2 regions of the Paenibacillus sp. FSL W8-0187 genome follow, and region 1 is predicted to be linked to the other one. Evidence: riboswitches for the same ligand, from Rfam matches in the RefSeq annotation. Region 1 holds a riboswitch; the other holds the start of a gene.
The links. Region 1 has a riboswitch for FMN ahead of ribD (bifunctional diaminohydroxyphosphoribosylaminopyrimidine deaminase/5-amino-6-(5-phosphoribosylamino)uracil reductase RibD). Riboswitches for the same ligand answer to the same signal wherever they lie in the genome.
Positions count from the first base shown of each region.

Region 2: another riboswitch for FMN. It lies ahead of MKY48_RS07055 (DMT family transporter); the one in region 1 lies ahead of ribD (bifunctional diaminohydroxyphosphoribosylaminopyrimidine deaminase/5-amino-6-(5-phosphoribosylamino)uracil reductase RibD).

Region 1 covers NZ_CP150206.1:2,626,432-2,629,836, reverse strand. Annotated here, with positions in the region: gene ribE (riboflavin synthase) at 1-220, opposite strand, end outside; gene ribD (bifunctional diaminohydroxyphosphoribosylaminopyrimidine deaminase/5-amino-6-(5-phosphoribosylamino)uracil reductase RibD) at 244-1,344, opposite strand; FMN riboswitch at 1,612-1,795, opposite strand; gene MKY48_RS11690 (acyl-CoA thioesterase) at 1,998-2,399, shown strand; gene MKY48_RS11685 (peptidylprolyl isomerase) at 2,470-2,901, opposite strand; gene lysA (diaminopimelate decarboxylase) at 3,112-3,405, opposite strand, start outside.
Region 2 covers NZ_CP150206.1:1,640,678-1,644,082, forward strand. Annotated here, with positions in the region: gene MKY48_RS07045 (choice-of-anchor I family protein) at 1-467, shown strand, start outside; gene MKY48_RS07050 (hypothetical protein) at 636-1,004, shown strand; FMN riboswitch at 1,235-1,401, shown strand; gene MKY48_RS07055 (DMT family transporter) at 1,538-2,518, shown strand; gene MKY48_RS07060 (sigma-70 family RNA polymerase sigma factor) at 2,727-3,269, shown strand; gene MKY48_RS07065 (hypothetical protein) at 3,337-3,405, shown strand, end outside.

The DNA of each region.
Region 1 (3,405 bases):
CCTTAAGGTTCGTATTTCTGTAGGTTTCCGGCATCACATCGACCGTAAATATTCCTTTGTCAATCGTTGTGGCTGTCAAGCAGACGCCATTAACGGATACGCTGTCCCCCAGCTTTAAATCATTCATGATCCGGCTAGCGGAAATGCTCAGCAGCATGGCTTCGCCTTTCCGTCCGATACGCCTCATTTCGCCGATCTCCTCAACCAATCCAGTAAACACAGGCTTCCCTCCTTTCTTTCTCCTTATTTCCAGACCGGAATCCCGGTGACATAAATATTGTCGCCCAGTCTTTCCGTCTCAAGTCCTGTCAGCATAATCGCTTGGTCCATCTGTTCATACCCGCTGAACATGTAATTTCCAGGTGCATCATACCCTCCGATAATCTTAGGGGCGATAAACTGGATGAGCCGATCCACCAGCTTCTGTTCCAGCATCGAGCCATTTAGAGTACCGCCACCTTCCAGCAAAATGGAGGCAATCCCCTTCTGTCCCAGCTTCGCCAGCCCAGCCTTCAGATCCACACGTGGACCTGGCCCGCAGGGGATGACCTGAACGCCCAGCTCTTCCAGCCCGATCCGCTTCGACTCATCGGCCTTCTCCGTCGTCAAGATCCACGTTGGCGCCGATCCGTCTGTCACGACATGGCTGTCGGGCGGGATTCGCAGGCTGGAATCCACGATGATCCTAATCGGATGCAAACCTTTCACACCAAGTCTCGTTGTCAGGCTCGGATTATCCGCGATAACTGTTGACACGCCAACCATGATGCCTTGATGGCGATGACGCAGCGTATGCACAAGCTCTCTTGATTCTTCATTGGATATCCACTTGCTATCGCCGGTTTTCGAAGCGATTTTGCCGTCCAGCGTGCTGGCCGTCTTTAACGTTACGAAGGGCAGACCCGTCGTAATGAACTTAATGAAGGTTTCGTTCAAGCGAAGCGCACGTTCCTTAAGGACACCGGTCTCAACCCGGATTCCCGCTGCGCGCAGCATTTGAATCCCTTTGCCCGCAACCAGAGGATTAGGGTCCTCGCAAGCAACAACCACTCGCTGAACACCCTCGGCAATCAGCCTCTCGCTGCAGGGCGGCGTCGTACCATAGTGACTGCAGGGCTCCAGTGTCACATACACCGTACTGCCCGCAGCTTTGCTGCCAGCCATATTTAGGGCATGAACCTCAGCGTGCGGTGTTCCGCGCTCCAAATGCGTTCCCACCCCTGCAAGCGCACCATCCTTAACAACGACACAGCCGACAACCGGATTTATCCCGGTTTGACCCTGAGCACGTTCAGCTAGGTCCAGCGCAAGTGACATATAGAATTCATCGTTGACGATATCCATGGTAAACATGCCCCTTTCCCAATGTTCACATAAAAAAGCCCTGCCAAAGATTCGGGGAATCCTTAACAGGGTTTGATGGAAGTTAATCATTGACACACTAAATAACCGTCATAAATGCAGGTTTTGCCTATAACAAACGACCCAAATCCGTAACCGGCGACATCCAATCATCGCAAGCACAGGTTTGAATTGCATGTGAAAACCTGCACATAACGCATATCACGTTGTGTGCGTAGACACAAATAGCACATGTTGCTTATGTGTCTCTCACTCCTTCTCCCATCCAGACTATACTGTCGGTCCCGGATTTTCACCAGGTCCACCGCATACGGTGTGTAACAACACACGCATATCCGGGTCACGGACTAAGACGCAGCCATCTGCTTTCAAAAGCTCAATCACTGCGTTCATCACCGCCGGTAGGGAATTTCACCCTGCCCCGAAGGATAAAACATATGAAATTGTTTGATCTTATGAAGAATCTTATCACCACCTTTTAATAATTGCAAGAAAAAACAACTAACTATTTTATAGTTCATAACTTTATTTGCCAATATGTGTATTGACTGCAGAAGGAGAATACTTCCCATAGAGAGAACAGTTTAGTAGGATAAACACGGGAACTAGATACAGTTAAAAAGGAGCGAGCTGCGATGAAAACTTCGCTGGACATTATCGTCCGTCCAACGGAAATCGACGTGAACGGACATGTAAACAACGCCAAATACCTGGAATATCTGGAGTGGGGCCGTGAGGAATGGTATGAAGCAGGAGGTCTTCAATATGATATGCTGAAACGGCTTGGCGTCCAGACCGTTACCGTCAATATCAACATCAACTACCGCAAGGAGTGCGGCCAAGGCGAACGGCTGACCATCGTGACCGAACCGCATTCTATGGGTCGTACAAGTTATGTGCTGATTCAGAAGATTTACAACGAACAGGAAGAGCTTTGCGCCGATGCCGCCGTTACCAGTGTGGCGATGGATGTGCATACTCGTAAAAGTCGGCCTGTTCCGGAAGAGCTTCGTGAATTATTTCCTGACCCTGCGTAATCCCTCCCCGGAATAACAATAAAAACAGGCTCACCCTTAAGAGTGAGCCTGTCCTGTACAGAAGCTATTTTTATGCTTCGTATACTTCTACTTTTTCCATTTTGTCACGGCCTTTGAATGCATCCACGTACTCCATGCCCTCAACGACTTTACCGAACACCGTATGTTGTCCGTCCAAATGCGGCTGCGGCTCGTAGCATACATAGAACTGGCTTCCGCCCGTGTTGCGGCCAGCATGCGCCATGGCCAAGCTGCCACGCTCATGCTTGTTAGGGTTGATCTCGCAGTTGATTGTATAGCCAGGACCGCCTGTTCCCGTTCCCTGTGGGCAACCGCCTTGAGCCACGAACCCAGGGATTACGCGGTGGAATACAAGACCGTTATAAAACCCGGAGTTTGCCAATTTCTCAAAATTAGCTACCGTGTTCGGTGCATCATTCTCAAACAGATCCAGCACTACCTCTTTGCCGTTCTCCAATGTGATCTTCGCTTTTTTAGCCATATGTGTTATCTCCTTCCGTTATTAGAACGCTTCAATCGATTTTTTTACAATGCATTCTATAGTTTACTATGAATTGAGCCTCGAAGCAAAATGATCTTGTCCCCGTTTGCACATTCCATATCAAGTCCAAGGCATGCCAAAGAGCCCTGACCGCAGCCGGTGGCATTGGCGGGCCCTCTAGGATATTAGAGCCGTAAAACAAACATCCGTTTAGCTCGTTACGGTTTCTTTCGTTACACTTGCCGGCACTACGTCGTGGCTGATGATGTCCGCAAGCGACTCGCGGCGTACCACCAGCTTGCTCTGTCCGTCCTTCACGAATACAACCGCAGGTTTACGGATCCGGTTGTAGTTGCTAGCCATGGAATAGTTGTATGCGCCTGTGCAGGATACGGCCAGCAAATCGCCTGTTGCCACCTTCGGAAGCTCCAGATCCCAGATGAGCATGTCTCCGCTCTCACAGCACTTGCCGGCAATGGATACCGTTTCTTCCGGCTTCTCATT
Region 2 (3,405 bases), 990 kb from region 1:
CACCGGGCAAGGTAATCACGCGAGCAGAGTTTACGGCTATGCTGGTCCGTGCGATGGGACTTAGTCCAGTTATCGAGAGCGGAGCATTCAAGGATGTCCAGGATGCCTCCGCGTATGCTGGCGAGATCGGCGCAGCGTTGCGTTACGGCTTGATCGAAGGCGGCACAGATGGTGTTTTCTCACCAAATGCCGGCATGACCCGGGCAGAAATGGCTGTGATGATTACCCGGGCTATGGAAGCGGTAAGTCCGACAAGCCTGCCAAACCAGGGCGCGAATGCTGGTAATGAATTCAAAGATCAGGCATCCATCCCAGTCTGGGCGGCTGCCCATGTAGCCAGTCTTACTGAGCAAGGCATCGTGCAGGGTGATAATCAGGGTAATTTCGGAGCACTCGATTCGGTTACCCGTGCACAAGCAGCACTTGTTCTGAAGCGGACTTTGGCAGCATTGAAGTTCATGAACTAAGCGAAGCGGGAATACATTAGAAATTATAAGACCGTCCTTAAGGTTGATCAGAGACCTTTCGGGCGGTTTTTTATATCTAAGTCATTTGTGAGCGATTAAAGAGAAGTCTCCAGGCATCCGATAATTGAAGTAAGCGTTAAAATAACAATTGGATAAGGATGTGAGTTCATGCGCGTTGAGTCAGCATATACATACTGGAGCCCTGTGAAATCGAAGAAAGCCGAACCAGCCCAAGAAGGGTTTGAACAGCTGTTCCAGAAGAACAAGAAGGAAGAAGAGGGCAAGGGAAAGATGGTAACCGTTAGAGAAGGCGGTTATTTGCGTCAGTATATGGTTCGGCCGGATGGGAGCAAAATGCTATTAAGCGAGACGAAGCAGTTCGAGAGTGAAACCGCCGCCAGTTCAACAGATCTATCGATGTCGTTGCCTCGAGCAGGCGGAATGAGCCTCAATACCAAGGAAGCTCTCGATCTGTTATGCCTTCAGGCTGGGGCAGTCGGTACCCGGTCCATCTTCAAGGTATTCGATATAACATAAAAGGAAAATGGCAAAAAATCATACTGGTAACAAATCGATACTTGCTGTATAATTCTCAGTAAGTCTTGGTTGAATGTGAGATTTTTCATTGTATTTAAGCCTAATTTCATTTATTTTGAAAATAGATGTATTTACATGAAAGGATTCATGTTATAATTTCAATGCGTCAACTAAGCTTATAGGAATTATCGGTTAATTGAATGATTGTATGATAAAAATAAAACATGAATATGGATCTTCGGGGTAAGGTGAAATTCCTAACCGGCGGTGATGGTTCGTTCCGCGTGAACGAAACTTTAGCCCGCGACTCGCTGCGTTCTGGCACGAACATGAATGCAGCGACTGACTTGGTGCAATTCCAAGGCCGACGGTAAAGTCCGGATGGGAGAAGATCAAAGATGAGTTTGCCGTAGATGGGAAATTTTCCATTCGGGCGCAGGCTTATTTGATCAGCCCCCGTATACGTCGACACATGTCGATGGCGGGGGCTTTCTGCTAGTAAGACCTCCGTATTCAAGACAGGAGAGGGCAAGATGAGTAATATTAATACCGGGGTCAAAATGAAACCCTATGATTCCGACGCACAGGCAAGTCGACGTTTTAAGGGAGGGTTCTGGCTTGTCGTTTTGGGAGCCGCTCTGTGGGGCGTAGACCCGTTATTCCGGGTCATTCTGCTCAAGAATCTGACTTCGGCTCAGATCGTTTTGCTTGAACACATCATTATATCCTTGATTGCAATCCCTGTATTGTGGAAGAACCGCGAGGAACTAAAAGGCCTTGGCTGGAATCATGTCGGCGCGCTGCTGTTTATATCCTGGGGCGGCTCGGCATTGGCTACCGTATTGTTTACGATGGGGCTGTCGAGCGGCAATCTGAATGCCGTCCTGCTGCTTCAGAAGCTTCAGCCGCTGTTTGCCATCATTTTGGCCAGCTTACTTCTGAAAGAGAAGCTTCCGCGCCATTTCGGGATACTGCTCATTATCGCTTTGGCGGGCACGTATTTACTGACCTTTGGCCTAACCCTTCCGATTGGCCATTGGAACGAGTTTATTCAAGTTGGCAGCCTCTTGTCCTTAGGTGCGGCAGCCCTGTGGGGCGGTTCAACGGTCATGGGGCGCCTGATGGTAGGCAAACTGAAATACGAGACGGTAACCTCGCTGCGTTTCGTGCTGGCACTGCCGCTCCTGACCGTCATTACATGGAGTGAGGGGGCAGCATGGAATATGCCGGCCTGGAATACCGGGGCATTTGCCTTGGTATCGCTGAATCTGATCGGTCAGGCATTGCTGCCGGGTCTCCTGAGTTTGCTGGTTTATTATAAAGGGTTAACCACGACCAAAGCCTCCGTGGCAACACTTGCGGAATTGAGTTTTCCTATGGTGGGCGTGCTCATCAACTGGATTGTATTCCAGCAGATCGTGACAGGTCCTCAGCTTCTGGGATTCCTGCTCATCTGGCTCGTGCTGTTTATCATATCCAGACAGCAATCCGAAGCTTCTCCACAATTACAATAATTTCATAAAAGTTTTTCAAAAAAGCCGGTCCGAAATGGATCGGCTTTTTTGTCGTTACAAAGTTGTCCAATGGACCTGTCGCCCTTGCAAAGGGATCATTTTTTCGAAAGATGTGTAGGGTTTTTGGAATTATAGGTGTCTTATATAGTAGCACCGGATCTATGGCTTGGTTCAACAAAACAGATGGTTATAAAAGGGGGGAGGGTCCATGGAGGATCGGACATTGCTGGATGGGCTTGCGAGGAAAGATCCGTTATGTTTTGAAACTTTGGTTGACCGCTATTCACGCTACATAGCCGCGGTGGTCGCTAAGGTGGCTGGTGGACGGTTTAATTCCTACGATGTGGAGGAAATCACCGGTGACGTGCTGGTCAAGCTGTGGACAGACGGGACAAAAATCATGCTGCGCGGAGATAGTCTCAAGCCTTATCTGGCCATCGCCGCGCGTAATCATACCTTGAATGCCTTGCGAAAGAGGCAGCGGGTCATTGAATCCGAATTGGAAGATGACGCCGTTTCTTGTCCCTCTGCGGAGGCACTGGCTATTCTACGGCAGGAGAAGGAAACGATAAGCGGCATGGTACAGGGGATGGGCGAACCGGATCGAGAAATATTTATCCGCAGGTACTTCTATTTAGAGAAAGTCCGCGATATTGCAAGTCGGCTGAATATGCAGGAGAAAGCCGTCACCGCCCGGATCCGCCGGGCAAGGGACAAACTGCGCATTCATTATGAAACCGAGAATCCGTAGGATTTCTATAAGGATCGTGTCTATAGGAGTGAAGCTTCAAATCGATAGCGAAAGGGGATGGAGGCAAGTGAAGCGGCGAATTGTAGATATTATGGCCAGTATCGACAATCAGGAGCTGGACAATCTCCTCCTTACG